One region of the Streptomyces sp. NPDC002566 genome, then DNA from elsewhere that is predicted to be linked to it. Evidence: predicted binding sites of a transcription regulator. Region 1 holds the regulator's gene; the other holds the start of a gene.

Region 1 (6,393 bases):
CGGCGAGGTGCTGGTCGGCGAGGTCGCCAAGCGCCAGGCGGTCACGAACGTGGACCGGACCATCCGCTCGGTGAAGCGCCACATGGGCACCGACTGGTCCATCGAGCTCGACGGGAAGCCTTTCAACCCGCAGCAGATCTCCGCCTTCATCCTGCAGAAGCTGAAGCGGGACGCGGAGGCCTACCTCGGCGAGAAGGTGGCCGACGCGGTCATCACCGTCCCGGCCTACTTCAACGACTCCGAGCGCCAGGCGACCAAGGAGGCCGGCGAGATCGCGGGCCTGAACGTCCTGCGCATCGTCAACGAGCCCACCGCGGCCGCGCTCGCGTACGGCCTCGACAAGGACGACCAGACGATCCTCGTCTTCGACCTCGGTGGCGGCACCTTCGACGTGTCCCTCCTGGAGATCGGCGACGGCGTCGTCGAGGTGAAGGCCACCAACGGCGACAATCACCTCGGCGGCGACGACTGGGACCAGCGCGTCGTCGACTACCTGGTGCAGCAGTTCAAGACCGGCCACGGCGTGGACCTCGCCAAGGACAAGATGGCGCTGCAGCGTCTGCGTGAGGCCGCCGAGAAGGCGAAGATCGAGCTGTCCTCGTCCACCGAGACCTCGATCAACCTGCCCTACATCACGGCGTCCGCCGAGGGCCCGCTGCACCTGGACGAGAAGCTCACCCGCGCCCAGTTCCAGCAGCTGACCGCGGACCTGCTGGAGCGCTGCAAGACGCCGTTCCACAACGTCATCAAGGACGCCGGGATCAACCTCTCCGAGATCGACCACGTCGTTCTCGTCGGCGGTTCCACCCGTATGCCCGCCGTCGCCGAGCTCGTCAAGGAGCTGACCGGCGGCAAGGAGGCCAACAAGGGCGTGAACCCGGACGAGGTCGTCGCCATCGGCGCCTCGCTCCAGGCCGGTGTCCTCAAGGGCGAGGTCAAGGACGTCCTGCTCCTCGACGTCACCCCGCTGTCCCTCGGCATCGAGACCAAGGGCGGCATCATGACCAAGCTCATCGAGCGCAACACCACGATCCCGACGAAGCGCTCCGAGATCTTCACGACGGCCGAGGACAACCAGCCGTCCGTGCAGATCCAGGTCTACCAGGGCGAGCGCGAGATCGCGGCGTACAACAAGAAGCTCGGCATGTTCGAGCTGACCGGTCTGCCGCCGGCGCCCCGCGGCGTCCCGCAGATCGAGGTGTCCTTCGACATCGACGCCAACGGCATCATGCACGTGACCGCGAAGGACCTCGGCACGGGCAAGGAGCAGAAGATGACCGTCACCGGCGGCTCCTCGCTGCCGAAGGACGAGGTCGACCGCATGCGCCAGGAGGCCGAGCAGTACGCGGAGGAGGACCACCGCCGCCGCGAGGCCGCCGAGGCCCGCAACCAGGGCGAGCAGCTGGTCTACCAGACCGAGAAGTTCCTCAAGGACAACGAGGACAAGGTTCCCGGCGAGATCAAGACCGAGGTCGAGGGCGCCGTCGCCGAGCTGAAGGAGAAGCTCAAGGGCGAGGACACCGCCGAGATCCGCACGGCCACCGAGAAGGTCGCCGCCGTCTCGCAGAAGCTGGGTCAGGCCATGTACGCCGACGCCCAGGCCGCGCAGGGCGCGGGCGGCCCCGAGGGTGCCGCGGGCGAGGGCGCCAAGGCCGCCGACGACGACGTCGTCGACGCCGAGATCGTGGACGACGAGCGCAAGGACGGTGCCGCGTGACGGAGGAGACCCCGGGCTTCGACGAGAAGCCCGACGTCCCCTCCGGCGCCACCCCCGACGACGCCGAGCCGAAGGCCGACTCCACCGCTGACGCGGAGGGGACGGCCCCGGCCGGGGACGCGAACCAGACAGCCGGACTGGTGGCCCAGCTGGACCAGGTGCGCACCGCGCTCGGCGAGCGCACCGCGGACCTCCAGCGCCTCCAGGCCGAGTACCAGAACTACCGCCGCCGGGTCGAGCGCGACCGGATCGCGGTCAAGGAGATCGCCATCGCGAACCTCCTGACCGAGCTCCTGCCCGTGCTCGACGACATCGGCCGCGCGCGGGAACACGGCGAACTCGTCGGCGGCTTCAAGTCGGTCGCCGAGTCGCTGGAGACCGTCGCGGCGAAGATGGGCCTGCAGCAGTTCGGCAAGGAGGGCGAGCCCTTCGACCCGACGATCCACGAAGCCTTGATGCACAGCTACGCGCCGGACGTCACCGAGACGACGTGCGTGGCGATTCTGCAGCCCGGGTACCGGATCGGCGAGCGCACCATCCGCCCCGCGCGGGTGGCGGTGGCCGAACCCCAGCCCGGCGCCCAGACGGTCAAGGCCGAGGACGCCGAGAAGTCCGACGACAAGGAGAGCGGTGGCCCGGACGAGGGCTGAGCTTGAACCGACACGGAAGGAGGGGCGTCGAGGATGAGCACCAAGGACTTCATCGAGAAGGACTACTACAAGGTCCTCGGCGTCCCCAAGGACGCCACCGAGGCCGAGATCAAGAAGGCGTACCGGAAGCTCGCCCGCGAGTTCCACCCGGACGCCAACAAGGGAAACGTCAAGGCTGAGGAGCGCTTCAAGGAGATCTCCGAGGCGAACGACGTCCTCGGCGACCCCAAGAAGCGCAAGGAGTACGACGAGGCACACGCCCTCTTCGGAAACGGCGGCTTCCGTCCGGGTCCCGGCGCCGCCGGCGGCAGCTTCAACTTCGACCTGGGCGACCTCTTCGGGGGCGCCCAGGGCGGAGGGGGAGGCGCCGGCGGCTTCGGCGGCGGGCTCGGTGACGTCTTCGGGGGACTGTTCAACCGCGGCGGCACCGCGGGGACGCGCACGCAACCCCGGCGCGGACAGGACATCGACACCGAGGTCACCCTCAGCTTCACCGAGGCGATCGAGGGCGCGACGGTCCCGTTGCGCATGACCTCCCAGTCCCCGTGCAAGGCCTGCTCCGGCACCGGCGACAAGAACGGCACACCGCGCGTGTGCCCGACCTGCGTGGGCACCGGGCAGGTGGCGCGCGGCTCGGGCGGCGGGTTCTCCCTCACCGACCCCTGCCCGGACTGCAAGGGCCGCGGTCTGATCGCCGAGCACCCCTGCACGGAGTGCTCGGGCAGCGGCCGCGCCAAGTCCTCCCGCACGATGCAGGTCCGCATCCCCGCGGGCGTCACCGACGGGCAGCGCATCCGGCTGCGCGGCAAGGGCGCCCCCGGCGAGCGCGGCGGCCCGGCGGGTGACCTGTACGTCGCCGTCCACGTCGGCTCCCACCCGGTCTTCGGCCGCAAGGACGACAACCTGACGGTGACCGTGCCGGTGACGTTCACAGAGGCGGCGCTCGGCGGCGAGATCAAGGTGCCCACCCTGGGCGGTCCTTCGCTGACGCTGAAGCTGCCGCCCGGCACGCCCAACGGGCGCACCATGCGCGCGCGGGGCAAGGGCGCGGTCCGCAAGGACGGCACCCGCGGCGACCTCCTGGTCACCGTGGAGGTGAGTGTTCCCAAGGACCTGTCGGGGAAGGCTCGTGACGCACTGGAGGCGTATCGCGAGGCGACCGCGGAGGAGGATCCGCGGACGGAGCTGTTCGAGGCGGCGAAGGGAGCATGAGAGGCATGGACGGCCGTCGGCGCAACCCGTATGAGCTGACCGAGGAGACCCCGGTCTACGTCATCTCGGTAGCGGCCCAGCTCTCCGGCCTGCACCCGCAGACCCTGCGCCAGTACGACCGCCTGGGCCTGGTCTCCCCCGACCGCACCGCCGGCCGGGGCCGCCGCTACTCGGCCCGCGACATCGAACTGCTGCGCACTGTGCAGCAGTTGTCGCAGGACGAGGGCATCAACCTGGCCGGCATCAAGCGGATCATCGAACTGGAGAACCAGGTCGCCGCACTGCAGTCCCGGGTGGCCGAACTCCAGTCGGCCCTGGACGGCGCGGCGGCGGCCATGCAGCAACGAGAGGCCGCGGTACACGCCTCGTACCGCCGCGACCTGGTGCCGTACCAGGAGGTACAGCAGACCAGCGCGCTGGTGGTGTGGCGCCCGAAGCGCCAGCAACAGACCGACTGAAAGGGCCGGGAGGCGACAAGCCTCCCGGCCCTTTCGTTTGTGCTTGCGCGCGTCGAACACCGCCGAGAGGAACCCCCTGGCGTTGCCGCCGTTCTCACGCTGGTCGAGTAGGCGATCCTCGGGCGAACTGGCGGACTCGTCAGGTGAGTTGTTCCGTCGATCCGTCCGGGTGGATCAGGAGGCGGATGGCGCCGCCGTAGCGGTTGTCGGTGATGGTGGCGGGGGTGGGGGCACCCAGCTGCTGGGCGCGTTGCTGGAGGATCGAGAGAATGACCTCCTGGATGTCGCCGTAGGGCGGGGCGGTGACCGGTACGCCGTCGACCAGGCCGGCGTTGGGGGAGAAGACGTGCACCTGGGCGTCCGCCGTGGCCGGCGGCGGCGGCGGGGTGGTCGGTTCGGTCATCGGGTTCCGGGTTCCTTCCGGCTCAGGCGCTCTTCGCCTGGTCCTGACCGGGCCGTGCGGCCGGGTCGGGCAGAGCGTGGTCGGGGACGGCGACGGTGCGAGCGTACGTGCCCCGGGCGAGGCGTCGCAGGCGACCGGACTTGACCATGGAGGAGAGGACGTTGCTGATCGTCTTCGAAGGGTCGCCGTAGACGCCGGGCGGCAGGGCGCGCAGCACGTCCCGGGCGGAGAACGGGCCGGGGAAGGTGGCCACGGCCGTCTCCACGGCGGCGCGGATGCTGGGCGCGGTGGCCGGACGGCGGTGCGGTGGGGCGGCCGCGACCCGGCCGGGGGAGCCGGACGGCACGCCGGGGGCGGCCGGAAGGTGGGTGCGCAGGCCGCGCAGGGCCGTACGAAGGGGCTCAAGGCCCGGGCCGTCGGCGTCCTCGGTGGCGGCCAGCATGGTCGCGACCTTCTCGATGTTGGTGAGGGAGGCGGCCAGTTCGCGCAGGAGGGGCTCGAGGAAGTCGCGGCGCAGCGCCGCCACCGGGTCGGTGGCCGCGAGCTCGACGGAGACGGAGCCGGTGAGAGTGCGCAGGGGCGCGGCCTCCGTGGTGGCGTCGGGGCCGGCCGTGTCGCAGGGGGCCAGCTCCGCCACGGCGCGCCGTACGGCGCGGACGTCCCGGAGGAGTTCGGGAGTGACGTCCCCGCCGGGGACGCTCGTCAGCATCGTGGCGAGCTGTTCGAGACTGGTGAGGGCGGGCAGGGCGGAGCGGATCAGCGGGCCGAGCAGGGTCTGTCGTACGGCCTGGGCGGGATCCTCGTACGAGAAGGCGATCCGTTGCCCGGACTCGGCCGCTGCCATGTCCTGTGTCCTGCTTTCGAGTTGTGGTGACGGGGGCGGGGCGGGTCGATACGTCGGCTGTGTGCCGGTGTGCTCGTGCAACGGGGTGGGAATTGCGGACAGGGTACGACGCAACGCCCTTCTTTGCGCCGCCAGTTGCTCCTGCCGGATGTCGAACGCGTCGAGGATGGCGTCGATTTCGGGCCACCCGTGTTCGGATGGGTGGCGGGCCGCCGGGTCGGTGGTGCGCGAGCGCAGGCGCATCAGTCGGCGGGAGGGGTCCCCGGTGCCGGTTGCGGCTTCCGGGCCGGCTCCGCGGTCCTCGGGCGCCGGCGGGGTGGGGAGGTCGCCCGCGGCGTCGCCGATGCCGAGCGTGCGGCGGATCCAGCGGCGGTCCTCCAGCGTGGTCGCGGCCGCGTAGCCGTACGGCTCGGCGTGGACGACGGCGTCCTGGAGGCACTCGGCCCACAGCGGGCAGGAAGCGCACAGGTCACGGGCCGTGCGGGACAGGACGAGGTGCCGGCGGCGCAGTGCGGGTGAGCTGTCGGGCAGGTCGGTCGACGGTTCCAGCAGCGGGTGCTGGAACACGTCCGGGCGGCGCTGGCAGGGCAGGGCGGCGTCGGCTGTGCGACCCGTGTGAGCCCCCCGTGCAGGCCCGCGCGGTGGACGCGCGGGCAGCGCCGTATGGCTGGCCATACGCATGTGTGTAGTCCCCCGTGGTAATGCCTGATGCGGGTGGACTCTAGTTCGATCCGTCAATGCCGTGCAACGCATCTGCAAAGCACGTACGGATCTGGCACAGTGACGAGACCAAATGTTCACGGGGGCCTCAACTGTCCTTTGAGTCAGTGGCGTTGCGACGACGGAGAAGGGCGACGGCCTTGTGGGCACGGGTCGTAACCGCTTTCGCGCCCTTGCCGCGGGCCGCCAACACGCCGATGACGCCCAGGAATCCGAGCGGGACTCCGGCCTGCGGCCAGATCATGCCGACGGCGGAGACGATGACGAGGATCACATCCGCGATGCATACGGTGACCCCGCGCCGGCCCGGGTGTTCCTTCACCATCCATGCGCCGAGGAGAGCCATGCCGGCGAGCGCCCAGTAACCGAAGGCGGCCTGTCCGGTGACG
Region 2 (6,393 bases), on a different contig from region 1:
GGGACAGCAGGGCCCTGGTCCAGGGTCCGCGCGCGGCGCTGTCCCCGACCCATTCGGCGCCGGCCCGCGGTTCCGTGCCGCCGTGCCAGCAGCCGATCGCCATGGCGAAAGGGGTGAGCTGGAGCAGGCTCATATGGATGGTCCGCGCCGCTCCGAACCAGTCGCCGTCGAGCCGGCCGGACGAGTCGGTGACCAGGAGGCACAGCAGCGCGGCGAGGACGGCCGCGCCCACGGGCCAGATCCCGCGCACCAAACGCACGCGTACGACATCACGCCGGCCGCCGCCGGCAGCGGTGCGGGACGCCGGGGTCGCCGCGTCCTCCTTCGTCGTCGTCACTCCGCTCCCTCCCAGTGACCGCTGTCGGGCGAGGCCGCGTCCCGGGGCGCTTCCCCGGTCCCCGTCAGCAGCCGGGTGCGCATCCCCTCCCGGCCGCGGTGGGCCAGGGCCTTGACCGTGCCCTCGGGCACGTCGAGGTGCCGGGCGGTCTGGGCGACGGTGAGCTCGTGGACGTAGCGCAGCTCCATGACCAGGCGTTGCCGCGCCGGCAGATCGGCCAGCGCGGCGTCCAGGTCGGTCCAGCGCACGGAGGAGGCGAGCAGGCAGTCCTCCGCGGACGGGGCCACGGCGGCGTCCGGGGCGAGGCCGTCGCGGGCGGCACGGGCGGCGAGCGCCCGGGACCGCCCGCGGGCGCGCACCAGGTCGACGGCACGGCACACGGCGATCCGCAGCAGCCAGCCCGCGGCGTTGCCCTCGCGGAAGCAGGAGGCCGTCCGCCACGCGGACAGGAACGCGTCCTGCACCGCGTCCTCCGCCGTCTCGACCGGGAAGCCGTGGTTGACGAGGTACGTGAACAGGAAGCCGGCGTGACGGGCGAACAGCTCGGAGAGCGCCTCCGTGCTGCCCTGCGCCATGGCCCGCACCAGGCGGGCGTCACAGTCGGAGGGACCGCCCGGGGCGGGTGCCTCCACCGGGGCGGGAATGTCGCCCGAGCCGGCGGCTTCCGGTTCTTCGCCCGCGGAGGGACCTTCAGGTGGCAGCGGGGGGCCGGTGCAGAACCGGCACCCGGGGCAAGCGGTCATGCGCCCTCGGCGGTGGTCGTGGTCGTCAGTCAAGGCCGTTGCGTTCCCGGAGGCGGCCGCCCGTGGCATCACACGACCTACACCGATGCGCGAGGCACATGAGGTTGCGGTCGGAGGGGAACGGCGTGCGGGCAGTGGGAGCATTCGGCCGGCGCGCACGCGCCCGCGCACCACCCCTCGCGTCGCGCACGCCCCCCGACGCCCAGCGCACGCCCGCTCTTGTCCCGTCCCGGCGGACGTCAGTCGTCGTGCACCACCGTCCCGTCCTCGTGCAGGGTCGGGTGCAGCTTCATCGGGCCGTAGTCGTCGAGGTCGGACGAGCGGGGCGGCTCGGGGCCGTCCGGGCCCATGCGGACCATCCGCTCCACCCTGCAGATCCGGAACAGCCGGTCCTCCACACGGGCCTCGTCGGCGCGGCCCGCCGCCCGGTACGCCTCGGCCGCGCGCGCGTACACGGCCTTCCTCGCCTCGTCGAAGCCGTACAGCAGGGCCCAGAAGCGGGCCATCCCGTCGTGCAGCAGCCGGCGGGCCTCGTGCGGGGTGGCCATGAGGGCGCCGTGCGGGGTCCAGCCCGTGCCGTCGTGCTCGGCCACCGAGAAGCCGACGGGAAGACAGACGACGTCGGGGTGCGTCAGCACCGCGCGCGCGGAGCCCTCCCGCACGTCGGCCGGGTAGCGGGAGCCCGTGTAGGCGAAGTCCCGCAGCCCCAGCCGCAGGGCGCCCGCCATCGGCCCCTCGTCGCGGGCCGGGTCGAGGACGAACCCCAGGTCGGGGGAGGGGGTGTCGTCCCGGCCGTCCCACAGGGGCGCGGCCGGCTCCGGGTCGGTCGGGCGGGGCGGCTCCAGCCCGTCGTCCCCCATGCGCGCGAACTCGTCGCCGCGCACGACCCGGTAGCGCACGCCCAGCGCCGTCACCTCGTCGGCCGGCTCCCGCTCCAGCACCCGCACCGCGCTCAGCAGTTCCCGGCGGACGGCCGGGTCGTCGGTGTCGTCCTTCGCCTTGAACCACAGGTGGGAGTTGAGGCCGTCACGGGCCTGCTGCGGGGTGCCGTTCACGACCGGCTTGAGCAGCCGCCAGCGCGGGTCGCCGGCGGAGGTGTCCTGCGCCGCGACACCGAAGACGGGCCCGCGCGGGGCGAGGTCCGGGTAGCGCCGGGACGCCTCCACGGCGTCCGCCTCCATCACCCAGGCGACGGGGTCGTCCCGGCGGACCAGCTCCGCGTGCAGGGCGTCGAGCCGTTGCTTCCAGTCATCGGTCATGTGCGCATTGTGCTGTCGGGGCGGGTCCGGTTCGGCGGGAACGCCGGAAATGGGGGCGGGGGAGGCGGGGGAGGTGATCGCCCACAGCGAACGCGGGCCGGTAGGGGGAACATCCGGGGGCCGCCGTGCATTGAGTCGGCATAACTCAACTTGACTGCCGAAGGGGAGATCATGGCTGCTGAGTCCACAGCGTTCACACCGCTCACCCTGCCCGTGCTGCCGCTCGACGACGAAGTGGTGCTGCCCGGGATGGTGGTTCCGCTCGACCTCAACGACGCCGACGTGCGCGCCGCGGTGGAGGCCGCCCAGGCCGCCGCCCGGTCCGAGCCCGGCAAGCCCAGGGTCCTGCTGGTGCCGCGCATCGACGGGACCTACGCGAGCACCGGCGTGCTCGGCACCGTCGAACAGGTCGGCCGGCTGGCCGACGGAGACCCGGGCGCACTGATCCGGGGCCGCGGCCGCGTGCGCATCGGCGCCGGCACCACCGGCCCCGGGGCGGCGCTGTGGGTCGAGGGCACCCGCATCGACGAGCAGACGCCCGAGCCGCTCCCCGGCCATGTCACGGAACTGGTCAAGGAGTACAAGGCCCTGGCCACCGCCTGGCTGCGCAAGCGCGGCGCCTGGCAGGTCGTCGACCGCGTCCAGGCCATCGACGACGTCTCCGCGCTCGCCGACAACTCCGGGTACTCGCCGTTCCTCACCACCGAGCAGAAGGTGGAGCTGCTGGAGACCGCGGACCCCGTGGCCCGGCTGAAGCTGGCCGTACGCCAGCTGCGCGACCACCTCGCCGAGCAGGACGTCGCCGAGACCATCGCCAAGGACGTCCAGGAGGGCGTCGACAAGCAGCAGCGCGAGTTCCTCCTGCGGCGGCAGCTGGAAGCCGTGCGCAAGGAGCTGCGCGAGCTGAACGGCGAGGAGCAGGGCGAGGAGTCCGACGACTACCGCGCGCGCGTGGAGGCCGCCGACCTGCCCGAGAAGGTCCGCGAGGCCGCCCTCAAGGAGGTCGACAAGCTGGAGCGGGCGAGCGACCAGTCGCCCGAGGGCTCCTGGATCCGCACCTGGCTGGACACCGTCCTCGAACTCCCCTGGAGCAAGAGGACCGAGGACGCCTACGACATCCAGGGCGCCCGGGCCGTCCTCGACGCCGAGCACGCCGGCCTGGACGACGTGAAGGAGCGGATCACCGAGTACCTCGCGGTGCGCAAGCGGCGCGGCGACCGCGGCCTCGGCGTCGTCGGCGGGCGGCGCGGGGGCGCCGTCCTCGCGCTCGTCGGCCCGCCCGGCGTGGGCAAGACCTCGCTCGGCGAGTCCGTCGCGCACGCCATGGGGCGCGAGTTCGTCCGGGTCGCCCTCGGCGGCGTCCGGGACGAGGCCGAGATCCGCGGCCACCGGCGCACCTACGTCGGCGCGCTGCCCGGCCGGATCGTCCGCGCCATCAAGGAGGCCGGGTCGATGAACCCGGTGGTCCTGCTGGACGAGATCGACAAGGTGGGCTCGGACTTCCGGGGCGACCCGGCCGCCGCCCTCCTCGAGGTCCTGGACCCGGCGCAGAACCACACCTTCCGCGACCACTACCTGGAGGTCGAACTCGACCTCAGCGACGTGGTGTTCCTCGCCACCGCCAACGTGCTCGAAGCCATCCCCGAGGCCCTGCTCGACCGGATGGAGCTGGTCCGCCTCGACGGCTACACCGAGGACGAGAAGGTCGTCATCGCGCGTGACCACCTGCTCCCGCGCCAGCTGGAGCGGGCCGGCCTCGACGCCGACGAGGTGACCCTCGACGAGAGCGCGCTGCGCAAGCTGGCCGGCGAGTACACGCGCGAGGCGGGCGTGCGCAACCTGGAGCGGTCCGTTGCGCGGCTGCTGCGCAAGATCGCCGCCCAGCACGAACTGGGCGAGCGGGAACTGCCCTTCACCGTCACCGAGGGCGACCTGCGCGGCCTCATCGGCCGGCCGCACCATGTGCCCGAGTCCGCCCAGGACCCGGCCGAGCGGCGGACGGCGGTGCCCGGTGTGGCGACCGGCCTCGCGGTCACCGGCGCGGGCGGCGACGTGCTGTACGTGGAGGCGTCCCTCGCCGACCCGGAGACGGGCGCGGCGGGACTGACCCTGACGGGACAGCTGGGAGACGTGATGAAGGAGTCGGCGCAGATCGCGCTGAGCTTCCTGCGCAGCCACGGGGCCGAGCTGGAACTGCCGGTGGCCGACCTGAAGGACCGGGGCGCGCACATCCACTTCCCGGCGGGCGCGGTCCCCAAGGACGGCCCGAGCGCGGGCATCACCATGACGACGGCCCTCGCGTCGCTGCTGTCGGGGCGGCTGGTCCGCACGGACGTGGCGATGACCGGCGAGGTCTCCCTGACCGGGCGGGTCCTGCCGATCGGCGGTGTGAAGCAGAAGCTGCTCGCCGCGCACCGGGCGGGAGTGACCACCGTGATCATCCCCAAGCGCAACGAGCCCGACCTGGACGACGTCCCCGCGGGGGTGCTGGACAAGCTCGACGTCCACACCGTCACCGACGTCCGCCAGGTCCTGGAACTGGCGCTCGCGCCCGCCGTGGACGGCGCGACGCCCGAGGTCCCGGTCGCGGCGTGACGGACGCGGCCGGACGAGGCGGGCCCGGCTTCCTGAGGGAGGTCCGGGTCCGTCCGGTACGGCGCGGGTCCCGGCTTCCTGAGGGAGGCCCGGGCCCGTCCGGCGCGGCGCGGCCAGGAGGCAACTACGCACGTAGAATCAGGTCCGAGACCGGATCAGGAGTGCTGACGTGCACGAGGACGGACACGCGATCGGACACACGAACGCGGAAGCAGACGCGAAGGCGGGCGCGGGCGGGAGCACCGGGCGCCCCGAGGACGCGGTGGACCCGGGACACCCCGGAACCGGCACACCGCCGCGCGGGGTGGACCAGGAGTTCCTGTCCCTGGAGCGCGAGCTGACGGTCCTGCTGCGCCGCGCCCGCGCCAGCCAGGGGGAGATGGCCCGCGAGGTCCACCCCGACCTGGAGTCCGCCGCGTACGGCCTGCTGGTGCGGCTGGAGGAGTGCGGCCGGCAGCGCGCGACCGAGCTCGCCGCCTACATCGGCATCGGCAAGGCCACCATGTCCCGGCAGCTGCGCGCCCTGGAACACCTCGGGCTCGTCGCCCGCGAGCCCGACCCGGCCGACGGGCGCGCCTGGCTGGTCGACCTCACCGAGGAGGGCCGCACCCGGGTCGGCCGCGTCCGCGAGGCCCGCCGCGGCCGGTACGTCACCCAGCTGTCCCACTGGGAGCGCGCCGAGGTGGCCGAACTGGCCCGCCTCCTCAACCAGCTCAACCGGGGCATGGCCAGGTAGCCCGCCGCCGGGCCGCCGTTCACAGCTCCGCGTACACCGCCGTGGCGTCGTCATGGCGCTTGCCGCGGCCGAGGAAGACGCGTTCCTCGGCCGCGCGTTCCAGTTCCCGCACCCGCCGCACCAGGGCCGCGGGCCCCTCTTTACGGAGACGGGCGAACAGGTCCGTCCAGTCGCCCTCGCGGAACGTCTCCGTCCAGCGCGCCGCCCCGTCGCTCAGCGCCGCCAGGGCCGACACGTCCGCGCGCGGGACGCTCCCGGTGACCGCCCGCGAGGCCACGGCCGGATCGGCGGCGGCCGTGAAGAAGCCGCCCTCCTTGTTGCGGGCCTCGGCGTCGCAGATCTCCGCGCTCGCCAGCAGGGCCCGGGGCAGCCGGTCCAGCCGGTCGTCGAGGACCGCGGTGACCGTGCCGTCGGGAGCGGCCAGCAGCAGGACCGCGTCGGAGAGGACCAGGTACTCGACGGTCTCCGGCGACCAGCGCGCCAGGGCGACCGTCGCCTGAGGAGTGCGCGGGTGAGAAAGGTCACAGGTTTCGGCGTGGGCGGCGGAGGTACGCGCGACTGCGGCGGCCAGTGTCTCGGCCAGAGGAACATCCGGGTGTGAAACGGTCAGTTCGGTCAGTGCCCCGCCCAGTCGAGCGGTGAACCAGGGGACCGAATGCAGACAGCCCGTACCGCCCCGCGGCGGCGTCACCCCGTCCAGGAGGACGAGCGAACCGCCCTGCC

What was found. Region 1 encodes HspR, which represses chaperone genes until heat shock. Its sites were predicted from a motif close to TTGAGNNNNNNNNNCTCAA; they were not measured.
Region 2: a site for HspR is predicted at 2,470-2,488, ahead of lon (endopeptidase La). Genes of this name have one in related genera too.

The regions. Positions count from the first base shown of each region.
Region 1 covers NZ_JBIARD010000006.1:441,848-448,240, forward strand. The annotation lists gene dnaK (molecular chaperone DnaK) at 1-1,717, shown strand, start outside; gene grpE (nucleotide exchange factor GrpE) at 1,714-2,367, shown strand; gene dnaJ (molecular chaperone DnaJ) at 2,401-3,579, shown strand; gene ACFYXA_RS26170 (heat shock protein transcriptional repressor HspR) at 3,585-4,037, shown strand; gene ACFYXA_RS26175 (hypothetical protein) at 4,177-4,440, opposite strand; gene ACFYXA_RS26180 (WhiB family transcriptional regulator) at 4,463-5,959, opposite strand; gene ACFYXA_RS26185 (hypothetical protein) at 6,093-6,393, opposite strand, start outside.
Region 2 covers NZ_JBIARD010000004.1:125,049-131,441, reverse strand. The annotation lists gene ACFYXA_RS17795 (hypothetical protein) at 1-337, opposite strand, end outside; gene ACFYXA_RS17790 (RNA polymerase sigma factor) at 334-969, opposite strand; gene ACFYXA_RS17785 (DUF5954 family protein) at 1,320-2,339, opposite strand; gene lon (endopeptidase La) at 2,511-4,934, shown strand; gene ACFYXA_RS17775 (MarR family winged helix-turn-helix transcriptional regulator) at 5,197-5,670, shown strand; gene ACFYXA_RS17770 (protein phosphatase 2C domain-containing protein) at 5,690-6,393, opposite strand, start outside.